DNA from 3 places in the Plantactinospora veratri genome. Region 2 is predicted to be linked to each of the others. Evidence: riboswitches for the same ligand, from Rfam matches in the RefSeq annotation. Region 2 holds a riboswitch; each other region holds the start of a gene.

Region 1 (7,698 bases), on a different contig from region 2:
CCTACGCGGTCACCCTCCCCTCGGGTTCCGGCGGGGGAGTGGAGGACCTCGACCACGCGCTCGTCGAGCGGGTGCTGCTGCGGGACGCGCTCGGGCTCGACCCCGGCGACAAGCGGATCACGTACGTCGGTGGGGACTACCCGGCGCGGTGGCTGGTCGGCGAGGTCGACGCCGGCCGGGCGGAGCTGGCGATCCTGATCGCCCCGGTGACCGTGCAGGACTTCGTCGCGGTCAACCTGGCCCGGCAGAAGATGCCCCGGAAGAGCACCTGGTTCACCCCGAAGGCCCGGGCCGGGCTGGTCCTTGCCGAGCTGGGCCGGGACACGGCGGAGACGCCGCGCGACTGACCCTGCGACGAGCTGGCGGTACGGCTCAGTACGCTGCCGGGCGCGCCGGCGGCGTTCCGGGCGCCCGGCACCGTACCCGTGGGCGGTGCCGGGTTGTGATCTGTCCGGCTGTCGCGGTGCCTGCCGGCGGGTGCCGGTGGCGGGCTGACAGACTCGCGGTATGCGCGTCTATCTGGGATCCGACCATGCCGGCTACGAACTGAAGGTGCACCTGGCCAACCACCTGGCCAAGCAGGGCTACGAACTGGTGGACGTCGGGCCGTTCCTCTTCGACCCGGACGACGACTATCCGGTCTTCTGCCTGCACTGCGGCGCCCGGGTGGTGGCCGACCCGGGCAGCCTGGGCGTGGTGATCGGCGGCTCGGGCAACGGCGAGCAGATCGCCGCCAACAAGGTGGCCGGGGTGCGCGCCGCGCTCGCCTGGAACGTCGAGACCGCCCAGCTCGCCCGGGAACACAACGACGCGAACGTGGTCGCGGTCGGCGCCCGCCAGCACACCCTCGACGAGGCGACGGCGATCGTGGAGGCGTTTCTCAGCACGCAGTTCTCCGGTAACGAGCGGCACGCGCGGCGGATCGGGCAGGTCGCCGAGTACGAGCGCTCCGGCGCGCTGCCGGCGCTGCCCGCGTCGTAGCCGGACGGGCCGCCCGCCCCGCTCGTCGGTGGCGGGCGCTCAGCGGCCGCCGCGCGGCAGTTCGTCCCGGGGCACCCAGTTGCGCCGGACCAGTACCAGCCGGTCGGCCGCCTCGGCGAGGTCGGCCTCGGTCGGCCGGGCCGCGTCCCGGGCGCGCATCGCCGCCGCGACACTCACCTGGGAGGCGCCCGAGCCGATCAGCCCGCGCAGGCCGCGTTCCGCGTCCCGGTCGTCCCCGGCGCCCGGCCCGGTACCCGGGTCACCGCCGCGACGGCCCTGTTCGGGTGTGCCGCCGCTGCCGCTCGACGGGTCGTGCCGCAGCCTCCGCCGTCGACGCTCCGGCTCGGTCATGGTCCCTCCCCGATCCGCTCGTCGGCGTCACGACCGGCAGACCTGAGCTGGTCGACGCCGTCGCTCCGCCCGGTCATGGTGTCGACCCTACCGGCCGGTGGCGTGCCGGTCCCGGCTCAGCGGCCCCCGAACCGGCGGGAGCCCCGAACGCCGGCACGCTCTGTGACCCGTGCACAGCCCGCCGAACGCGGCGGAGGTCGGCCAGGGGCGGCGGAACTCGGGCTGGCAGGTCGAACGGCGCGGGGTCGTCGCCCTGTCCGGTGGATCGACGCTGGCTCGGCGCGGGCTTTGCCGGCTGGCTACCCTCGGAACTGGACCGGGTTCCGGGCCCGGGCCGATGGGGAGGACAGGACAGATGGCAGACCAGACGCAGCCGTGGGCCGAGCGGACCGTCGAGATGCCGCCCGGTGCGGAGGGACCGGGGATGCCGCCGGGCCCCGAGGGCTTCCGGCGCGGTGTGGCGCAGGTCGGGGTGCCTCGGCCGCGCACCGAGCCGGAGGCGCCGCACGAGCCGACCGGTACCGGGTGGCCGATGGTGGAGCAGGAGCGGGAGCAGCTTCCGCCGGGCTACCACTGGCGGCAGCTGCGCATCGGGCGGCACTGGAGCATGCTGGGCGGCCTCTTCGCCTTCGTCTGCTGGGGGATCTGGGCGATCTCGGCCCGGGGTGACCTGACCAGTCCGGTGGTCACCTTCGTGCTGACCCTCTTCGTCGCGGTCGGCCTCTTCGCGCTGGCCCGGTTGGTCGGCCGGGTCGTCTGGGAGCGTCAGCTCGGTCGGATCCGGCGTAGTGCCCGGGGCGCGCACCTGGTCACCGGGATCTTCCTGGCCGGGGTCGGGGTGGCGTACCTGCGCCAGACCGAGTGGGTGGTCGACCTGTGGAACTGGGTGGCGGGGCTCTGAGCGACCCGTGCGGCGACCGGGATGACCGGTAGATCCGGACAGGTGTTGATCGAAGTGACAAATCACAATTTGGTCACTCGATAGTTACCGAGCGCGTGGCGCCCGATTACTGGGCGCTACTATTCGGTCTCCGTCCTCCCCCGGAGGTTTCCACGGTGACCCTGCTCAGCGTGATAGTCCCGGTCTACCAGGTGCGGGAGTACCTGGCCGACTGCCTGGACTCCATCCTCGACGCGTCCTTTCGCGACCTCGAACTGGTGGCGGTGGACGACGGTTCCCGCGACGGCAGCGCGGCGATCCTGGCCCGGTACGCCGAACGCGACTCCCGGCTGGTGGTGGTCACCCTCGACCGCAACCAGGGGCTCGGGGCGGCCCGCAACACCGGCCTGTCCCGGGCCACCGGCGAGTACGTGTGGTTCGTCGACGGCGACGACTGGCTGCCCGAGGGGAGCCTCACCGCCGTCGCCGAGCGGTTGACCCGGACCCGGCCCGACCTGCTGGTCACCGCGTACACCCGGTACTACCCGAACGGCGGGACCCGGCACCTGTCGCTCTCCCAGGTCGGTGCCGGGGGGTCGGGGCCGGAGACCTTCACCCTCCGGCAGCGGCCGGGCCTGCTGTCGGTGCTGCACATCACCTGCAACAAGGTGATCCGGCGCCGGTTCCTCCTCGACCTCGGCCTGACCTTCGGCCCCGGCTGGTACGAGGACGTCTCGTTCAGCTTTCCGCTGATGCTCGCCGCGCAGCGGGTCGCCCTGCTGGACCGGTGCTGTTACGCGTACCGGCAGCGTCCCGAGGGTGCGATCACCGCGACGGTCAGCGATCGGCACTTCGAGGTCTTCGCGCACTGGGACCGGGTGCTGTCCGGGCTGGACGCCGACCCGGCGGTGCCGGCCGAACTGCGTCACCTGATCTTCCAGCGGATGATCTGGCACCTGTTGCAGGTGCTCGGCCATCCCCGGCGGGTGCCGCCTGGCCGCCGCCGCGAGTTCTTCGCCGAGATCGTCACCCGGTACCGGGCCCACCTGCCGCCCGCCGGCTACCAGCCGCCGGGCGGCGCTGTCGGGCTCAAGCACCGGCTGGTCGGTCGCGGAGCGTACGGGCTGTTCGCCGCGCTCCAGGCCGCGCGGCGGGCACACGTCGGCGTGGTGACCCGGGTCCGGCATCCGCTCGCCGGGACACGGTCGACGGCCGGTGCCGGCGGCTCGGCCCCGGTGGCCGTGCCCGGCAGCCGGGTCGAGGCGGTACCCGGCGAGTTGACCGACCGGCTGGGCTGAACCCACCGGGCACGGGCCCGGGCGGCGGGCGCGGCGCCCAGGGCGGCGGGCGCGGGTACCGCGGGCGACCGACCCGGGCGGCGCAGGCGGCGGGCCGGCGGATCAGCCGTGTTCGCCGAGCGGCCCGACCCGCCAACCCCGGCGAAGGCACTCCTCGAGCAGGTGGGGCAGGGCGGCGAGGCTGGCCCGCCAGGACCCCGGCGCGGAGGTGCAGTCGGAGTCGTGCAGCAGTACCGTGCCGCCGCCGGCCAACCCGTCGCGCAGCGTGTCGAGTACCGAGGAGGGGGTCGCCGACCGGGTCCAGTCCCGCCCCCAGCAGGTCCAGAGCACCGGGGTCAGGTCCAGCCGGCGCGCGGCGATCAGGGCGGCGGCGCTGAGCACCCCGTACGGCGGGCGGAAGAACCGGGGTACCCGCCCGGTCACCGCTCCGACCAGCTCGCGGGTCCGGGCCAGGTCGCGATAGGTGGCGTGCGGGCCCCGGAGGAGCAGATTCCGGTGTGCCCAGCCGTGCACCGCCACCTCGTGCCCGGCGGCGACGAGATCCAGCCCGAGTTCCGGTGCGCGGGCCAGCATCGACCCCAGCAGGAAGAAGGTCGCCCGGGTCCGGTGCGCGGCGAGGGTCTCGACGAAGAGCGGGGTGGAGGCCGGGTCGGGGCCGTCGTCGAAGGTGAGCGCGACGTGCCCCGGCGAGCCGCGTCCGCTCAGCCGGGGAAAGAACCGCAGCCGTACCCCGGGCAGCACCGTCACGGCCGGCACCACCTGGGCGGCCAACACGGCCGGCACCACCTGGGCGGCCAACGCGGCACCGACGGCCGTCGCCGGTACCGCGCGTCCGCGCACTCGTTCCTCCGCCCGCCGCACCATTCGCTCCGCCCGCCGCACCGTCGCGGACGCGGTTACCCGCCCGGCCGGGGTTCATCCTCACCCGGACGGGTGCCCGGGCCGGTCACTCCGGTTGCCACGTGGCGGCCTGCTCCGGAAGCGTCCCGGCGTTTGCCGGGGCGTCGGCCGGGTAGCCGGCGCGGGCGACCGGGGAGGTTCGGGACGGGGGAGCGGATGCGGGGGCGACCTGCGGCGCGGGTAGCGGTGATCACCGGAGCGAGTGCCGGGGTGGGTCGCGCCACGGCCCGGCTGCTGGCCCGCCGGGAGATGCGGCTCGCCCTGCTGGCCCGGGGCGGTACCGGTCTTCGCGGCGCGGCCGAGGACGTCCGGGCGGCCGGGGGCGTGGCGCTGCCGATCGAGACCGACGTGGCGGACCACCACCAGGTGGAGGCGGCGGCGGACCGGGCGACCAGCGAACTCGGGCCGATCGACCTCTGGGTCAACAACGCCATCGTCTCGGTGTTCGCGCCCTTCAAGGAGATCGGACCGGAGGAGTTCCGGCGGGTGACCGAGGTCTGCTATCTCGGGTACGTCCACGGCACCCGGGCCGCCCTCGACCGGATGCTGCCGCGCGGGAGCGGCACGATCGTGCAGGTCGGGTCGGCACTGGCCTACCGGTCGATCCCGCTCCAGTCCGCGTACTGCGGCGCGAAGCACGCCATCGCGGGCTTCACCGAGTCGCTGCGCTGCGAACTGCTGCACGACCGGAGTCCGGTCCGGCTCACCATGGTGCACCTGCCGGCGCTGAACACCCCGCAGTTCGACTGGGTACTGTCCCGGCTGCGCAACCGCGCCCAGCCGGTGCCACCGATCTACCAGCCCGAACTCGCGGCCCGGGCCATCGTGCACGCGGCCGACCGGCCGGGCCGGCGGGAGTACTGGGTCGGTGCCTCGACGGTCGGCACCATCCTCGGCAACCGGCTGGTGCCCGGGCTGCTCGACCGGTATCTGGCCCGGACGGGATACTCCGGCCAGCAGACGGAGCAGCCGGCCGAGCGGGGTCGACCGGCCAACCTGTGGCACCCGGTCGACGACGGCACCGGGGTGGACCCGGGCGCGCACGGCTCGTTCGACACGCCGTATCGCACACGGAGTCCGCAACTCTGGCTGTCCCAGCACCGGGGCGCGGTGACGGCGGGTCTGCTCTCGGCCGGTACGGTGGCCGGTGTGCTGTTCGGCACAACGCCTTGGCGCCGACGGTGACCGGAGAATCACGCCACCGACCAACCTGGACACGTTTCCGCACGTCAGACGGCTGACAACGCGCTTGGTAAATAGCCGACAGCAGCTAGTCGATAATGGTGGACAAAGCATGACCTTCGATGCGTCTGACGCGCCGTGATTACTGATAGTCGTTGCCTGGCAACGCTTTTGCCTGCGAACGGGTCTTGCCATTCGGGAAGTGAAACCGGGTATGCTGTCTGCCGTTCATAGCCGCCGGATACCGAGTGGTGCCGGCGCTGATCGCCGCCTAATCGCCACACGGCGAGCCGGGGACCCACGTACCCCTGGGGTGAATCCGCGCGAGCGGTAGGGACCACTTCCATCCCGAACCCGTCAGCTAACCCGGTCGGCGGCCGACGGAAGGGATACATGTGAGGGCACCCCTACGCCGAAGGCTGGCGACTGCCCTGGCACTGCTCACCGCCGCAGCTCTGGTCGTGGTCCCGTCGGAGGCGTCGGCGGCACCCGCGCCGAAACCGGCCCCCCAGGAGGAGGCCGACTCGCCGGTGCTCGGAGACGTGCTCGCCAGCGCCGGCAAGCGGCTCGCCGAGGCGAAGGCCGAACGCACCAAGTCCCAGCGGCGGCAGCAGCAGCTCGGCAACCAGTTGAAGCAGGCGGAGGCCAGGCTGGCGGCGCTCACGCCGGAGGCGAGCCAGATCGCGGCCGAGTCCTACCGCAGCGGCAAGCTCAGCGCCATCTCGATGCTGCTGACCAACAACTCGTCCGACTCCTCGTCGAACTCGTTCATCGAGCGGGCCTCGGCGCTCAACGAGCTGAACCTGTTCAACAACAGCAAGCTCCGGGCGCTCAACCAGGCGCGCAACGAGGTCGGCGCGGCCAAGAAGGCGATCGACGAGGAGGTCGCCAAGCAGGCCGCGCAAGAGAAGATCATCAAGAAGCAGCAGTCGGACGCGAAGAAGGCGCTCGCCCTGGTGGGCGGCAACTCGCGCCCCGACAAGGGGCTGGTGGCGGCCACCTCGCCGGTCGCCCGGCCGGGGCCGGGGATGGCGGACGGCTTCCCCGGGCTGCCGTGCAACAAGAAGGACCCGACCACCAGCGGCTGCATCACCGCCCGGACGCTCCACATGTACAACGAGGTGCGCCGGGCGGGCTTCAAGAGGTTCGTCGGCTGCTTCCGGCCCGGTGGGCCGTTCGAGCATCCGAAGGGCCGCGCATGTGACTGGTCGCTGCGCAACTCCGGGTTCAGCCGGGCCGCCAACGACGACCAGATGAAGTACGGCAACGACCTGGCCGCGTTCCTGATCCGCAACGCGGACCGGCTCGGCATCCTCTACGTGATCTGGTACAAGGAGATCTGGTTCCCGGACGAGGGCTGGAGTTCCTACAGCGGTCCGAGTGACCACACCGACCACGTGCACGTCTCGATGCTGTAGCCCGAGCCAACGCCACCGCCCCGTCACCTGTCCGCTCAGGTGGCGGGGCGGTGGCATTGTGCGGACAGGTCGCGGCGCCGACTGGCATCATCGGCGGGTGGCCAGCATCGAAGTCGTCCTGGGCGACATCACCCGGGAGCACGCGGACGCGATCGTCACCGCCGCCAACGAGTCGCTGCTGGGCGGCGGCGGTGTGGACGGTGCCATCCATCGGGCGGCCGGTCCCCGGCTGGCCGAGGCGGGCGGGGCGATCGCCCCCTGCCCACCCGGCGAGGCGGTGGCGACCCCGGCGTTCGACCTCGACCCGCCGGTCCGGCATGTCATCCACACCGTCGGCCCGGTCTGGGAGGGCGGCGAGTACGGCGAAGCCGAGGTGCTGGCCTCCTGCTACCGCCGCTGCCTGGCGGTCGCCGACGAGGTGGGCGCGCGCAGCCTGGCCTTCCCGGCCATCGCCACCGGGGTCTACGGGTTCCCGGCCGACCGGGCGGCGCGGATAGCGGTGCGGACGCTCCGCTCCACACCGTCGGCGGTCGAGTCGATCCGACTGGTCGCCTTCGACGAGAAGACCCGGGGCCTGATCCAGGCGGCCCTCGACGGCACCGATCCCGCCTGATCTCAGTACGACTCCAGTTCCGCCGGGGTGACCAGTTCGGCGTCCGGGGAGTCGACCAGGGCGAGCGCGCTGTCG
Region 2 (7,698 bases):
CCGGCTTCGGCGTCGCGACCAGCCCGACCGTCCACTTCGCCGTGGGGTTGCTCCTCGGGTTGTGGAACCAGCCCTTCTGCCCGAGATACCAGATCGCGGTCCAGTCGCCCTGTCGGCCGGCGAGCGCGTAGGTCTGCCCGGCGGAGGCCCGCGCACCGTGGTCGGAGATGTGCATGGTGTTCGGGGTGCCGTCCGGGCGCAGCGCGATGTCGTTGACCAGCGGCGCGTCGGCGGCCGGCGCGCTGCGCAGGATCACCGAGGAGGAGCCGCGTGACGGGCAGGGTACCCCGGCGGTGTCGCAGCCGGTGAAGGCCGGCCGGTTGGTGGCGAAGTCCGGGTCGATGGTGACCAGGCCGGCGGCCGGGATGCCGATGCCCCGGAACGGGGCCTTGAGCAGGTCGAAGTAGTGCGACCAGTCCCAGTACGGGCCGGGGTCCCAGTGCATGCCGCGCACGTTCGCCGGCAGGATGCCGGGTACGTTGTCGTGCCCGATGACGTGGTCGCGGTCCAGCGGGATGTCGTACCGGTCGGCGAGGTAGCGGACGAGTTTGGCCGAGGTCCGGTACATCGCCTCGGTGTACCAGGTGCCCTGGGCGGCGAAGCCCTCGTGTTCGAGGCCGATCGCCTTGGCGTTGACGTACCAGTTGCCGGCGTGCCAGGCGACGTCCTTGCCCTTCACGTGCTGCGCGATGTGCCCGTCCGCCGAGCGGAGCGTGTACTGCCAGCTCACGTAGGTCGGGTCCTGCACCAGCCGCAGGGTGGTGTCGTAGCTGCCCTCGGTGTCGTGGATGACGATGTATTCGATCTTCTGCCGGGCGGGCCGGTCGGAGAGGTCGTGGTTGCCGTAGTCGCCGTCCCCGAACGCCTGGTAGGGGGCGGGGATCCATTCGCAGGAGATGTCGCGCGGGCACTCCAGCCCGTCCGGGCGGGGCGCGCCGGGCAGGCCGAGCCGGTCCAGCCAGGAGCGCTGCGGGGCGATCCCCGGCCGGCCGGGCAGGGTGATCCGGTGGCCGTCGTCGGTGGTCCGGCTGGCGCCCTCGGCGATGGTCCGGTACACCTCGTCGGCGAAGGCCGCCGCGGCGTCCGCGCGGTCGCTGCCGGCGTACCGGGCCACCGCGCCGTACCAGGCCGCCGGGTCGCTGGCCCGGCCCGTCGGCGCGGCCAGCGCCTTCTGGTACGACGCCAGCAGCGCCGCCCCGCCGCGGATGTTCGCCGCCGGTTCGGCGCGGAGCAGGTGCTCGTCGACTCCGGTGAGTGCGACGGCGGCGTCCAGGGTCTGCCCGCCGGGCGGTGCGTCGGCGCTCCGGTCGAGGTGCGGGCCGGCGGGTCCGGGCACCGGTCGGGCGGGTCGGGCCGGGTCGCCGCGTCGGTCCTCGCCGTGCTCGGGGTGCCCCGTTGGCTCGGCGGCCAGCCCGGCGACGTCGGTGAGGTGCATCGGGCCGTACCCGCCGCTGGTGCTCGGGGTGCCGGCGTTCGTGTCCCAGCGGGATTCCAGATAGGAGACTCCGAGCAGCACGCTCTCGGGTACGCCGAACTCGGCCGCCGCGGCGGCGTACTCCTGTTGCCGGGTGTCGGCGGGCGCGGCGGTGGCTGGCGCGGGGCTGGCCGGCAGCAGCGCGGCGGCGCCGACGACCGCGGCGCCGATCGCGATTCTCCTGCTCAGCGGCTGTTTCGTGGGAAGCATCGAACCTCCATGAGCCGGGGGTGGGCCTGCCGATCACCCTCCACCCGGGACCGGTGCTGGTCAATACCTGCCGACCAAGGTCGTCACTATGTAGGAATCCTTCACGTATACCGAGCGTGATCGGCGGGTTCGGGCTTCCGGTTCGGTGGGTGCGAACGCTCCCACCGTCAGCGACCGATCCGATACATAACGAATCGACTCAGATCACGGGGTTGCGTTTGGATAACACCCTTCTCTAGTGTTGGGGACCGTCGAGCCGACGGCAGGCCGCCTAGCCGGGCGGCGACGTCTCGACACCGCCGAATCGTCACACTGAGCGAACCGGGGACCCGAGGTTCATGGGGTGAATCCGCGTCTCACGCGGTAGGGCGACAATCTTCCCGCCCGAACCCGTCAGCTAACCCGGTAGGCGGGCTACGGAAGAAGGAGTACGGACCCCGGTGGCTCCCCCTGCCCCGCCGCGGTCGCCATCCCTCCGATCGGCCTCCGCCGACGCCGGGAACGCGAAGCCGCGCCCTCGAAGGTCCATTCTCGCCATTGCGCTCACGGCACTGGCCAGCGCCGCCGTGCTGTTCACCGGCACGACGCCGGCGCTCGCCGAACCGTCGGTGGCCGAGATCGAGCAGCAGATCGACACCGCCTGGCGCAAACTGGAGCCGGTCGTCGAGAAGCACAACGCCACCCGGCAGGACCTGACCGCGAAGAAGAAGCAGGCCGCCGCCCTGCAGAAGAAGATCGCCCCGCTCCAGTCGCAGATCGACGCCGCGATGAACCGGGTGAGCGACTTCGCCGTGCAGGCGTACAAGGGCGACAAGGCATCCGCGGTCAACGCCCTGCTCACCACGAAGTCGCCGACCGCGCTCGTCGGCCAGCTCTCGGTGCTCGACCAGTTCGCCCGGCAGCAGCAGCGCGAGGTGCAGGCGGTCGTCGACCTCAAGAACAAGTACGCCTCCCAGAAGGCCCCGCTGGACCGGCTGGTCACCCAGTTGACCAAGACCGAGGCGGAACTGGCGGCGAAGAAGAAGGAGATCGACGCCGAGGTCGAGCGGTTGCAGAAGCTGCGGATCCAGGCGTACGGGAACGGCTCCGCCGGCCCGCTGCGGCCCGCGCCCTGCCCGGCGACCTACCCCGGTGGCCCGGCCGGCCAGGCGGTCAAGTTCGCCTGTGCCCAGATCGGCAAGCCGTACAAGTGGGGTGCGGAAGGCCCCAGCTCGTACGACTGCTCCGGCCTGACCCTGGCCGCCTGGGCGAAGGGCGGCGTCGGGCTGCCGCACAACGCCCGGGCGCAGCGCGGGCAGGTGAAGTCGGTCAGCCGCTCCCAGCTACGCCCCGGTGACCTCGTCTTCTACTACGCCGACCTCAGCCACGTCGGCATGTACGTCGGCGGCGGATGGATCGTGCACGCCTCCCGGGCCGGCGAGCCGGTGAAGATGAAGCGGATGGACGACGGCGAGATCCACAGCTTCGGCAGACCTGGCTGACGTCTCGCCGACCGACCGTGTCAACGGAGGAACCCCCGTCGCGCAACTGCGGCGGGGGTTCCTCCTTCGGTCCGTGTCGACGCCCGGACGCGGCCTCAGCGGGTGGGCCAGGTGCGCCAGTTCTGCCAGGAGCGGCTCGGGGTCGGGCCGCGCTGCCCCTGGTAGCGCGAGCCGTAGACGGCCGACCCGTACGGGTGGGCGGACGGCGACGAGAGCCGGAAGATACAGAGCTGGCCGATCTTCATCCCGGGCCAGAGCCGGATCGGCAGGTTGGCCACGTTCGACAGCTCCAGCGTGACGTGCCCGGAGAAGCCGGGGTCGATGAAGCCGGCGGTCGAGTGGGTGAGCAGGCCGAGCCGGCCGAGGCTGGATTTTCCTTCGAGCCGGCCCGCGAGCTGGTCGCCCAGCGAGATCACCTCCAGGGTGGAGGCGAGCACGAACTCACCCGGGTGCAGCACGAACGGCTCGCCGTCCGGCACGTCGACCAGCGAGGTCAGCTCGTCCTGCTGCACCGCCGGGTCGATGTGCGTGTAGAGATGGTTGTTGAAGACCCGGAAGAGCCGGTCCAGGCGTACGTCGATGCTCGACGGCTGCACCAGCGCGGGCTCGAACGGCTCCAGCGCGAGCGTGCCCGCCTTGATCTCGATCACTAGGTCGTGGTCGGAGAGCAGCACCGGACCACCTTAGCGGTCGGGCGGAGCCGGCCGGCCACGACCTCGCCGATGGGTGGGATGAGGGTGGGTTCGGGGTAGGTGATCGAACAGGTGTTCGATAGAATGTGCTCATGGCATCCTGGTCCGAATTCGCCTCCGACGAGCCCCGACTCGCCGACGCGATCCGCGTTCTCATCCAGCAGTACGGTCCGGGTCTCGGCTACCTGGCGACCGTGCGCGCCGACGGTGGGCCGCGGGTGCACCCGGTGTCCCCGGTCATCACCGACGAGGGACTCTTCTGTTTCGTCGTCGACTCTCCGAAGCGGCGCGACCTCGAACGGGACGGGCGCTACGCGCTGCACTCCTTCCCGCCCGAGGACAGCGACGACGAGGCCTACGTCGCCGGTCGGGCCCGCCCGGTGACCGACCAGGCGCGGGTGGACCAGCTCGCCGGCAACCTGCGGGCCGCGCCGCAGGTCGACTGGCGGCTCTTCGAGTTCACCGTCGACGTGGCGATGGTGGCCCGGCACGGCAGCAACGGCGCCACCCCGCTCGCCGCCGGAGATCGGTCCGAGCGCCCTGCCGTGCAGGTCTGGCTCGACCCGGCCGGCGCCGTCCCCACAGCCGAGGGCGCCGCGGGAGCAGGCGCCGCCACCGGGCCGAAGCGGCGCGGCCGGCGCCGGGCCGTCGAGGCGGAGCCGGTACCGACATCCTGACCTACGGTTCCCGGAAGGCCTTCCACGCCTTGAGCATCCGGAACGTCTGACCGTACGTGAACTCGTACATGCAGGCGTCGACCGAGTAGTCCATGAAGTTGTGGATCGGGTCGAGACCCGGCTTCGTCGTGCAGGTGTCCCGTCGCTCCGGGCAGCCGAAGGCGGGCTCCGCCTCGGCGGGCGTGTCGTAGACGTGGTCGCCCTGACCCGCGCAGCCCTGTTGGAAGGTGTGGTAGAGGTTCAGCCAGTGCCCGACCTCGTGAGTCGCCGTGTCACCCGCGTTGTACGGTGCCGCCGTGCCGCCCGGCAGCGACTCGGCGAGCACCACCACCCCGTCGTACGGGTCGAGGTCACGTTGCGGGAAGGTGGCCCAGCCGAGCAACTCGTCGTCGAGCAGTCCCGTGTAGATGTTCAGGGTGTGCTTGCCGCCGACCCGCAGCGCACGCTTCATCTGCGCCTCCGCCGGGCTCTCCGCCACGATCGGGTACCAGGCCGGGTTGACCACCCGGTTCACCTTTTTCAACCTGAAGTGGAAAGGCGTCCAGGCCCCACCGGTACGCCCGCCGAAGGCGTCGTTCAACACCTTCAGTTGGGCGTGGATCAGGGACAGCGGAATGTCCCCGTCCGCCCGGGTCCGCTTCTCGCTGACAACATGGAACACCACGTCGACAATGATCCTGAGCTTGCCCGGTACGCCGAGCGGCGCGATCCCGATCCGTTGCGCGTACGCCGAGTCGACCGCTCGGTCCAGTTCGGCGGCCTCGGCCGGGGTCAGCTCGTTGGGCTCGGCGGAGTGCGCCGCCCCGGGCTTGGCCTTGGCGTTCGCTGCCCCGGCGTGCGGTGCCACGGGGTTCGGGTGGCCGCTGGTCGTCTCGGCGCAATCCGGTTCGCCGGATCGTCCGGCCGAACCCGGAGGTGCCGCCACCACCGGGCCGGTTCCGAGCAGCAGGACGAGAAACATGCTCGCCATGCCGGTCGCGCCGGAACGCGACGACGAACACAGTCCACGAAACGCCATTGCCAGACCCTTTGCTTTCGGAGAGTGGCTCTGCGGTGACACAGAGCCATAGTTGCAGGTGAGGCGGACGTTACTATCCGTGGCCAGGGTTGCAAACGAGGCGACCCGGCGTGGTTCGCGCGGGATCTGATGGGGCGACGGAGCGCTCGGAGCCGTACCCGGGGGAGGGTGAGTGCATGATCGGACTCGACCGGGTACAGTGGGGTCCGCTCGCGGGTGTAGTTCAATGGCAGAACATCAGCTTCCCAAGCTGACAGTGCGGGTTCGATTCCCGTCACCCGCTCCAACAACGAAGGCCCAGGTCAGAGGACATTTCCTGACGCTGGGCCTTCGTCGTATCTGATCCCCAGTCTGGGTGTCGTGCTATCTGCCTGCCCCTCCTACCTCCGTTGTGGTCCTGCCGGATCGGGGTCAACGCGCATCCGTTCCCGGTGCCGCCGGTGGCTTGTCCTGCCGAAGTTGGTTGCCGCTCGTTGATGGCAGACAGGATCATGACCGGCATGGACGTGACCGTGCAGCGGATCCGCACGACCTGGAGCAAGCGATCCCGGGGTTTCCCACAGGCAGCGCTCCGCAACTCCGCCCCGACCGCGTTCCCACTACCGGATCTACCGGACGGCCCTCTCCCCTTGCTCCACGAGGTCGTCATGCGGGAAGAGAACGACTTCGTGCCCGAGGTCAGGAGCGTTCACGACCTGCCGCCACGACACGAGCTGAACCTTCGCCTGATGCGGGACGTGCTCAGGGTGCAGCTTCCCGCAAGCTTCGGGGCACCGGTCCGAAATCATCGTCCTGTGGTGATGCTCCAGCACGGCGAGTGGGTGCGGTGGCAGACGAACAACCGCTTCTCCTCGATGACCGGGATGGCCGACTGGCATTACGTTCTGCGTACCGTCAGCATCGGCTTCGGCCCCATGACACGAGACGCCTTCCTTGGCGAACCGGACTACCGCGTCGACGAGCGGGCTGCCCTGCGATAGGCCCGCGAGCCTCAGCGTCCGTTGCGGCCGCTCGCCGTCGTGTCGCCACCGCCTTTCCGCCTTCTTCCGCTCGCCCTTCATCGCGGCGACGACCGCGGCTCAGCGGGTCTGGTAGCGCGCGTAGATCAGTCCGCTGTCGAAGGCGCGTTCCTCGACCAGTTCGAGATCGAGGCGCACGCCGTCGGGGAAGAACCGCTTGCCGCCGCCGACAACGCTCGTGGTGATGAACAGGTGGTACTCGTCCACCAGGCCGGCGGCGATGGCCTGGGCGGCGAGGTTCGGGCCGTCGACGGTGAGATCGTGATCAGCCTCGGCCTTGAGTTCGCGTACCGCGTCCGGGTCGAAGGTCCGCTCGATCCTGGTCTTCGCGCTGGACACCGACTTCAACGTCGTGGAGTACACGATCTTCTCTGCGGCCTGCCAGTCGCGGGCGTACTGCAGGATGTGCGGCGGCTGGTCGGGCTCCGTGTGCGCGGTCTCCCAGTAGACCATCGTCTCGTACATCCGTCGGCCGTAGAGGTAGGTGCCGACGGGGCGGAAGAGGTCGTTGATGAAGGTGTGCACCTGCTGGTCGTCGGCCCCGGTGCCGATGCCGCCCTCCGTCGCCTCGGCGTATCCGTCGAGCGAGGTGATCATCGAGTAGATGAGCTTTGCCATGCGTCTCCTCCGGGTTCGAACGCGTCAAGTCCTGCGGGTCCTGCGAATTGTGACGTCCACACGACCCGAAACTCATCGATCGGCGGCCGGATTCGTCAACCGGCAAATCCCGACCGGGAGCCGTCGAGATGACCACGAAGAGGCACATTCGGCATGCTCACAGAGGCCGGCGACCCGCAGCGTGGGGAGGTCGCGGGCGGGCGTGGTGTGATGGAACCGTGGGTCGGGCCGTGGAAGACACCAATCGCCGGATGCTCCGGGCCCGGGACGCGATGGACCGGGCGTACGCGCAGCCGTTGGACGTACCGGCGCTGGCCCGGATCGCACATGTCTCGGAGGCGCACTTCGCCCGTACCTTCCGGGCGACGTTCGGCGAGACGCCGCACCGCTACCTCCAGCGGCGTCGGGTGGAGCGGGCGATGTTCCTGCTCCGGGAGACCGATCGCAGTGTGACCGACATCTGCTTCGACGTCGGCTTCGGCAGCCTCGGCACCTTCAGCCGTACTTTC
Region 3 (7,698 bases), on a different contig from region 2:
GGACGGTGTCGTGGCCGACAAGCTTCTCGGCCAGTGGCCCGATCGCCGGCGGCAGCAGTCCCTGGAACTGCGGATGGTCCTGCGGGAAGCCGACCCGGTCCGCGAACGGCGGCTGCCAGACGGGTGCCCGGGTCCGCTCGGCGAGGGCGACCGCCTCGGCCCAGCCGCCGCTGCGGTCGACGCCTGAGCCGATCACCAGCATGGGGTGTCGGCTGTCCGCCAGGATCTCGGCGAACCGGTCCAGTTCCGCCGGATCGGGGGCGACCCGGGTGCTGACCCGGCGTACCGGCGAGGTGCCGGTGGCCGGCTCGTCCCAGTCGTCCAGTGGCAGGGAGAGGTAGACCGGCCCGGCCGGCGGCTGTACGGCGGTGGCGAGCGCCCGCATGAACGCCTCGGGAATGTCCTGCGCACGCAGTGGTTCGTGGCTCCATTTGACGTACGGCTCGGGCAGTTGGGTGGGGCGCACATTGGTCAGCATCGGCTCGGACAAATTCATCGTCCGGGTCTGCTGGCCGGCGGTCACGATCATGGGCGTCTTGTTGTGCCAGGCGGTGACGAGACTGCCCATTCCGTTTCCGGTGCCGGGCGCGGTGTGCAGGTTGACGTGCACCGGCCGGCCGCTGGCCTGGGCGTAGCCGTCCGCCATCGCGACCGCCGAGGCCTCCTGGAGGGCCAGAACGTAGCTGAAGTCGGCCGGAAAGTTCTTCAGGAATGGCTCCTCGGTGGAGCCGGGGTTGCCGAACAGGGTGGTCAGGCCGAGGGAACGGAGCAGGTCGTAGGTAGCTTCGTGCACCGTTGTCATCGGAAGGAGCCTCCTGGAGTCCTCGTCCCATGTTCGAGCCACCGGACCAAGCCGGTCATTTCCGTCATACCGTACGCGTACATGATCATGCTGGTTTATCCGCTGGCCGCCTGCCGGCCCGGGTGCCCGGGCGGCGCTGTCCCAATCGCGCTCCGAGTCACTGTTTTCGCTGTTCAGTGGGGTTGGCAACGGCAGAAGTCGGCCAGTAATGTCGGCGAGTCTGGTCCGGCCCCTTGGTCGCCGTACGGGTGACACCGGAGCAGACCCGCCGAGTCGTTCCGTAACGAGCCGGGGACCCATAGTTATCTGGGGTGAATCCGCGAGCCACTGGCCCGTGGTAGGGCGGCCTTCCCGCCCGAATCCGTCAGCTAACCCGGTAGGCGGTGTCGGAAGGAGTAGCTGTTCGTGCGGCACCACCCGGGCCCCGGCCCATCCCCCCAGTTCCCTCGCTGCGTCGCGCCCCCACTCCCGGCCGTCGCGACCGTCCCGGACCACCCGGTCCCCGGCCGCCACCCCGACCTGGCCCGATAGCGGTCTGTGACGCGGAAGTCGTCGACGCGCGGGCACCCCGCCGGCCCACTGGCCGGCAGTTCCCGGTGAGGCCGCCGGTCGGCCGCGACGGATCGTGGTGGCGCTGATTCCACCGGTACGCCGATAGCAGCGCCGCACCGGTCGGCGCACCGTCGGTCCGTCCCGCCGAATGCCTGTCGGCGGACCTTTTCCCGTGCGATTCCGTGCGATTTCGCGTCACATTCCCCGCAGCGAAAGAAACGCCGCGTCATTTCCTGCCCCCCGGTAGCGGTGGCGCGCATTTCCTCTGGAGGACAACGTTGAAGCACGCAATTAACGGGCGGTTCAGGACCGTCATGTCGGGCCGGCGTAACCGGCTCGCGCTCGCCTCGGCCGCGGTGCTCGCCGCCGCCGCCTCCACCGGGGTCGTCCTGACCTCGAACGACTCGGCCGAGGCGCCGCAGCCGCCGACCGTCGCCGTCGCCGAACTCGGCGCCCCGGCGGCGGGTCAGGCCGGAGCGGCGGTCACCACCGCGCCGGAGACGACCGCACCGACGACGACCGCCCCGGCGACCCCGTCGCAGCCGGCCAGCACCGCGCCGGGCACCAAGGCGCCGAGCGCGGCGGCGAAGGCGGCCGCGGCCAGCACCCCGAGCAAGCCCCCGGCGCCCCCGGAGTCGAAGCTGCTGGACTACCAGTTCCAGGCCCAGATCAACGGCTGGTACTGCGGCCCGGCCGCCACCCGGATCGCGCTGACCGCCCGGGACAAGAAGCCCAGCCAGGACGCCGTCGCCGCCGACCTCGGCACCACGACGAGCGGCACGAACTCGGCCCTGGACACCACCCGGGTACTGAACAAGATCATCGGTACCGATTTCTACCGCACCACCGCCATCCCCGGTGGCGCGGCCACCCCGGCCCAGATGGACCGGCTCCAGGCGGACGTCGTGCACGCCGTCACCAGCGGGTACGCCGTGGTCGTCAACATCGCCGGCTCGGCCACCGACCTTGCCGGCGGCTGGCACAGCTACCCCGGCGGGCACTACCTGACCGTCGTCGGCTACCGCGACGACGGCCGTACGGTGAAGATCGCCGACCCGGCCATCCCGGGCGAGGACAGCAGCTACTGGATGACCACCATCGACCTGGCGAACTGGGCGGCCACCCGGGGCTACTCGTCCTGACCCGTCCCGGCGATAGCAGCACCGACGACGACGCCGGCCCGACCCCACCCACCCGGACGACCCGTGCCGACCGGGGGTGTGGGACGGGCCGGCGTCGTCGTCGCGAGCGGTTCCGCGCCGGCCTTGGTCAGGTGCGGGTCACTGGCCCTGCCACACCGCCTGGGCGCCGGTGTCACCGGTGCGGAACACGTAGTAGAGGGTGATCCCGGCCGCCGCCAGGCAGAGCACCCCGAGCACCAGGGTCAGCACCGGCGACCCCTTGGCGGTCACAGCGGCGGTGCCGTCCTCGCCGTCCGCGCCACCGTCGGCCCCGGCGGCCCCCGCGGTCACCGGTGGGGCGGCGACCCGGGGCTTGACCAGGAAGACCAGCGCCAGGGCCAGCACCCCGAGCACGAGCGTCGCGTACAGGGTGTTGGTGCCGAGATCCTGGTGCTCCGCCAGCCTCGGGACGTACTCCGGGCTGACCCGGTTCCGGGACTCCAACCGGGCGAGGAAACGGTCACCGGAGAGCTTGGCCATCAGCGCGGCGAGTGGGGTGGCGACCGCGAGCAGCCCCAGCACCCAGCGCAGGTGTGGGCGGACGAACGGAAGGAACGCGTACCCGACCGCGGTCAACGCGAGCAGTGGCACGAAGACCACCGCGGCATGGACCAGGAACGGGTGGGCGGGAATGCCCATGAACTCCTCGAGCACCGGCGCCTCCTCGGCGACAGATGGGATTGGCGGAGGAAAGGGTGGGACGGCAGGCGTACGAGCCGGGCGGGGCCGACCGGCTCCGGCGGCCCGTACGGCGGGAAGACCGTTGACATGGTGCCCGGGGCGTACCGCGTTGACAAGGCCCAGACCGCTGAGGTGCAAGGAAGGGCCCCCGCATATCGCATTCTGTTGTAGCGGGGGCCCTTCCTTACACCGGTGCGGGTTCGCCGGCGACGTACTCGGTGTACTCGGCGACCGGGGTGAAGCCGAGCCGGTCGTAGAGCTTGTACGCCGCCGTGTTCTCCGCGACCACGTTCAGCGCCACCGTGTCGACGGTTTCCAGCAGCCGCCGGCAGAGCGTCGCCACCACCGTGCTGGCCAGCCCCTGCCCCCGGTACGCCGGAGCCGTCGTCACGTTGCCCAGCGCGGCCACCCGGTACCGCGGCGACCAGACGTGCACCCCGGCGACGGAGACCAGTTCGCCGTGCCGGCGCATCCCCACGTAGTGACCGGTCTCGACCATCCGGGGGGCGAACCAGTTGCCCGGATAGGCCGTCCGGTAGAAGGCCGTCAGTTCCGGTACGTCGGCCTCGGTCAGCACCTCGCCACCGGGCACCACCCGGGCCAGCCGGTCCGGGTCGGTGAGCGCCATCTTCAGGTGCGCACCGCGCGACCTGAGCGGGTACTCCCGGGCCAGCACCGCCTCGCCGCCGGGGGAGAGGTGCGCCTCGAAGTGCCGGGGCAGCAGCGGGAGCAGACCGGTGAGCAGTTCGGTCAGCACCGCCGGTGAACGGTGCAGCGCCAGCAGCACCGGGGTGGGCCCACCCTGGTAGAGCAGCGCCACCGCGTCGTCGCGCCGGTACCAGGTGGTGTACGGCCAGTAGAAGTCGTCGAGGTCGCCGAGTTCGTACGCGTGCAGGTGCGGGTCGCGGCGCAGCAGGCCGGCCAGTTCGTTCCGGTCGTGGCTGGTCCTGATCATCGTCACCGACGCATCATGGCACAGCCCTCACGTCGGGAGCGCGGGCTCAGGGGACCGGCGCGGGGCGGGGCGAGGGTACCGACTGGGCGGCCCCGGCGCCGTCCAACTGCCGACGGGCCTCGTCGAGGAAGCCGTCGGCGTAGCGCTGCTCCGGGAAGTCCCCGAGATAGCGGGTACGGGTCCGCCACCGTGCCTCGGCGAGCGGATCGGTCTCCAGTAGCCGGTCCAGTACGTCGTCTACATTGGACATCTGCGGGTCGAGTACGTAACCCGAGCCGGCCAGCGGGAAGCCCTCGACGAACCGCTCGCCCTCGCCGACCCGGTCGGTGACCGCGTACGGCTTACCGGAGTAGAGGTAGTCGGAGATCACCGCCGAGACGTCCGAGACCAGCGCGTCCGAGGCGTTGACGCAGTCGACCAGGCTCATCTTCTTCGCCGCGTCGACGCCGAAGACGTGCCGCCGCCCCGTGCTCGCCCGGTGCTCGGCGAGGAGCTGCTCGATCCGGGCGAGCTGTCGGGCCGACGCCGGATTCTGCGAGGTGTACGGGTGGGCCCGCAGGATCACCGTCACGCCCCGGTCCAGCAGCCGGCGGACCAGGGTCTCACCCACCGGCAGCGAACAGTGGTCGACGTCGGCGTTGTGCCCGGTCCAGGTCGGCGTGTAGAGCACCACCTTGTCGGCCCGGTCCCGGATCGGCTCCCGGCGTACCGCGATCGACTCCACCTGCGGGCGACCGACGATGGCGAACTTCTCCCGGGGGATCGTCACGCCGTTGCGGGCGTACCGGTCGATCGCCGCCTGCCCGGCCACGAAGATCCGGTCGAAGATCGCGGAGACCGGATTGGCGCTCGGTGCCTTGTCGCTGTCGCCGTGGTGCAACTGGATGTGTGTGAGGTGCGCGAAGCGGATGCAGTGGCTGTTCTTCGCGCCGTGGTTGACGTAGAACGCCACCCGCAGGCTCGGCACCATCGCCTCGTCGATCGAGCGCGGCGTCGGGCAGACCACCACCGGCGCCTTCGTGGCGGCCGAGATCGCCGGCAGGAAGTTCGGCTCCCGCAGCAGCACCATGAACGGCCGGCCGATCCGCTCCAGGTACGGCAGCCACATCATGACCTGGTATTCCGAGCCGGGCGGCGCGGAGAAGTAGAGCAGGAACTCCGGCTGGTGCCGGCGCAGCGCCTGGGTGACCGCACTCTGCCCGCCGGAGGGCCGCAGCCGGCGCAGCGCGATCGGCCCGACCGCGCCGACCGCGGCGGCCGCGCCGACCAGCACGGTCAGCACGAGGGCGGGCCAGACCGGCAGGGTGAACGCGGCGCTGCCGGCGAGCAGCACCAGCAGGGCCAGCACCGCCGGCCCGAGCCGGTCGGTCACGAGCAGCGGCGACGACCGTACGCCGAGGTTGGCCGAGCGGACCTCCAGCTCGGCGGCGTCGCGCAGCGGCCGCTCGGCCAGGGTCAGCCCGAGCAGGGCCGCACCGGTGAGCGCCAGTGCCACCGTGTTCCACCCGGACCCGGGCAGCCGGTGGGCGTATCCGACCAGTACCCCGGCGATCAGCAGGACCGGCTCGGCGACCAGTTCGGCACGGGGGTTGACCCGGCGCTCCATCCAGAGCGCGACCGCGCCCGCGCCGGCCAGGACGAGGCCCGGCAGCTCGGCCGAGGTGAGGGCGAGGAGCAGGAAGGACAGCACGGCCAGGCCGGCACTCAGACACCGGACGGTCAGTTTCCTGACCAGATCGCCACGCATGCGCTTCCTTCCTCGGATCGCCGGGGCCCCGACAGTGCGGGACCTGGCTAGGGAGTGCCGACCCGGGGCGGCGGCACCAGTTCGGTGGAGCGTTGCCGGCCGACCCGGGCGGGCCCGGGCTCCTGCTCCGGACCGGCCGGGGGCCGGCCGTTCGGCTCGGTGCCGCCGGGCTCGGCGCTGTTCGGCTCGGTGGCGTTCGGCTGGGCGGCCGGCTCGGCGACCGGGTCGCCGGGGGAGCGGCGTACGTCGACCACCTGGCCGGTCAGCCCGGAGAGCAGCACGTCCAGTGAGACCCGGGCCACCGTGTCGGCCGCCAGCAGGGTGTGCTCCGGCTCCTCCCCGAACGCCCGGGTCCGCATCGGGGTCGCGGTCCGCTCGGGGTTGACGCAGTTCACCCGTACGCCGAATTCGGACCACTCGTCGGCGAGCGCCTGGGTGAGGTTGACCACGGCGGCCTTGGTGGCGGAGTAGAGGGCGTACCGGGCCCGGCCCCGGGTGTAGGAGCTGGAGGTGTAGAGCAGCAGTTGCCCCCGGGTCTGCTTCAGGTAGGGCAGCGCCTGCCGGGCGATGTCCACCGGGGCGACCAGGTTGACCTGGAGCATGTGCGCGATGGTCGCCTCGTCCATCTCGGCGAGCGCGCCCATCCGGAGCACCCCGGCGGTCACCACCACGTGGTCGATCCGGCCGGTCGCCTCGAAGGCGCCGCGCAGCGCGGCGGCGACGTCCTCGCCCCGCTCCACGTGGGTGCCGGTGCTCGACCGGCTGACCGGGAAGACGTCCGCCCCGTAGCCGCGGGCGACCTCGGCCAGCCGTTGGCCGATGCCCTCGCTGCCGCCGAAGACCACCACCGTGCGGCCGCTCAGCTCCTCGACGTACGCCCGCTCGTCGACCAGCCGGGGCGCCTGGGCGGCGGCGAGCTGGAACAGCTTGTCCGCCAGGTGTACGTCGACCGGGTGGGTGACCTTGATGTTCTCGTCCGAGCCCTCGATGACCTTGATCGGCACCTCGGGCAGGTAGCGCAGCACCACTCCGCAGTCGTCGGTGGCGCTGAACTCCGGGTCCTGTCCGGCGAGCGCGTAGGCGGCCCGGATGGTGCGGGACCGGAACGCCTGCGGCGTCTGCCCCCGGCGCAGCCGGGACCGTACCGGGATGTCGGTGATGCAGTCCTCGTCGTCCACCTGGATGATCGTGTCCGCGGACGGGATGGCCACGTCGACGGCCGAGTGCGTCCAGAGCGCGTTGACGCACTCCCGGACGATCCGGGGGCTCAGCAGTGGTCGTACCGCGTCGTGGAAGAGCACGTTGCAGTCGTCCGGCCCGATCGCCGCCAGCGCCAGCCGGGTGGTGGCGTTGCGGGTGTCGCCGCCCTCGATCACCTGGCTGACCTTGCGGAAGCCGGCCCGCTCGACGATCTGGCGCGCCTCGGCCAGGAAGCCGGGCGCCATCAGCACGATGATGTCGTCGATCTCGGGCGCGTTCTCGAAGACCGCGACGGTGTGTTCGAGGATCGGCTTGCCGGCGATCTTGAGGAGCTGCTTGGGGATGCCGAGCCCGACCCGGGTCCCGGTGCCGCCGGCCAGGATCACGGCGACGGTCCGGGTGGGCCGCCAGGGGGCGGCGTCCGGCTCGCCGGCCGGCCGCGTCGCCGGGTTCTGCACCATTGCCGATCCTCACTGACTGTGCGTGGTCGATGGATAGGCCCTGCGTCGTCGCCCCGTCGTCGCCCCGGGCGCGGCGGTGTCGCGCGGTCCGGGTCGGTCGCGGACGACCTCTAGGACCC

The links. A riboswitch is a leader RNA that binds a small molecule or an ion and turns the genes downstream of it on or off. The one in region 2 is predicted to bind cyclic di-AMP.
Region 1: linked by a shared signal. The riboswitch ahead of V1634_RS05585 (coiled-coil domain-containing protein) and the one ahead of V1634_RS30190 (C40 family peptidase) in region 2 are both predicted to bind cyclic di-AMP.
Region 3: linked by a shared signal. The riboswitch ahead of V1634_RS33175 (C39 family peptidase) and the one ahead of V1634_RS30190 (C40 family peptidase) in region 2 are both predicted to bind cyclic di-AMP.

Annotation. Positions count from the first base shown of each region.
Region 1 is NZ_JAZGQL010000004.1:155,589-163,286, forward strand. Features, by position in the region: gene V1634_RS05550 (DUF1015 family protein) at 1-347, shown strand, start outside; gene V1634_RS05555 (ribose-5-phosphate isomerase) at 508-981, shown strand; gene V1634_RS05560 (hypothetical protein) at 1,021-1,332, opposite strand; gene V1634_RS05565 (hypothetical protein) at 1,688-2,233, shown strand; gene V1634_RS05570 (glycosyltransferase family 2 protein) at 2,389-3,510, shown strand; gene V1634_RS05575 (polysaccharide deacetylase family protein) at 3,613-4,350, opposite strand; gene V1634_RS05580 (SDR family oxidoreductase) at 4,567-5,595, shown strand; cyclic di-AMP (ydaO/yuaA leader) riboswitch at 5,851-5,984, shown strand; gene V1634_RS05585 (coiled-coil domain-containing protein) at 5,988-7,010, shown strand; gene V1634_RS05590 (O-acetyl-ADP-ribose deacetylase) at 7,108-7,623, shown strand; gene V1634_RS05595 (TrmH family RNA methyltransferase) at 7,626-7,698, opposite strand, start outside.
Region 2 is NZ_JAZGQL010000031.1:47,941-55,638, reverse strand. Features, by position in the region: gene V1634_RS30195 (N-acetylmuramoyl-L-alanine amidase) at 1-1,684, opposite strand, end outside; cyclic di-AMP (ydaO/yuaA leader) riboswitch at 1,972-2,112, shown strand; gene V1634_RS30190 (C40 family peptidase) at 2,251-3,165, shown strand; gene dcd (dCTP deaminase) at 3,261-3,839, opposite strand; gene V1634_RS30180 (pyridoxamine 5'-phosphate oxidase family protein) at 3,950-4,534, shown strand; gene V1634_RS30175 (zinc metalloprotease) at 4,536-5,504, opposite strand; tRNA gene V1634_RS30170 (tRNA-Gly) at 5,765-5,838, shown strand; gene V1634_RS30165 (hypothetical protein) at 6,053-6,532, shown strand; gene V1634_RS30160 (dihydrofolate reductase family protein) at 6,632-7,189, opposite strand; gene V1634_RS30155 (AraC family transcriptional regulator) at 7,408-7,698, shown strand, end outside.
Region 3 is NZ_JAZGQL010000036.1:146,390-154,087, reverse strand. Features, by position in the region: gene mdlC (benzoylformate decarboxylase) at 1-802, opposite strand, end outside; cyclic di-AMP (ydaO/yuaA leader) riboswitch at 1,059-1,200, shown strand; gene V1634_RS33175 (C39 family peptidase) at 1,669-2,496, shown strand; gene V1634_RS33170 (hypothetical protein) at 2,635-3,189, opposite strand; gene V1634_RS33165 (GNAT family N-acetyltransferase) at 3,401-4,171, opposite strand; gene V1634_RS33160 (CDP-glycerol glycerophosphotransferase family protein) at 4,218-5,918, opposite strand; gene V1634_RS33155 (bifunctional cytidylyltransferase/SDR family oxidoreductase) at 5,966-7,579, opposite strand.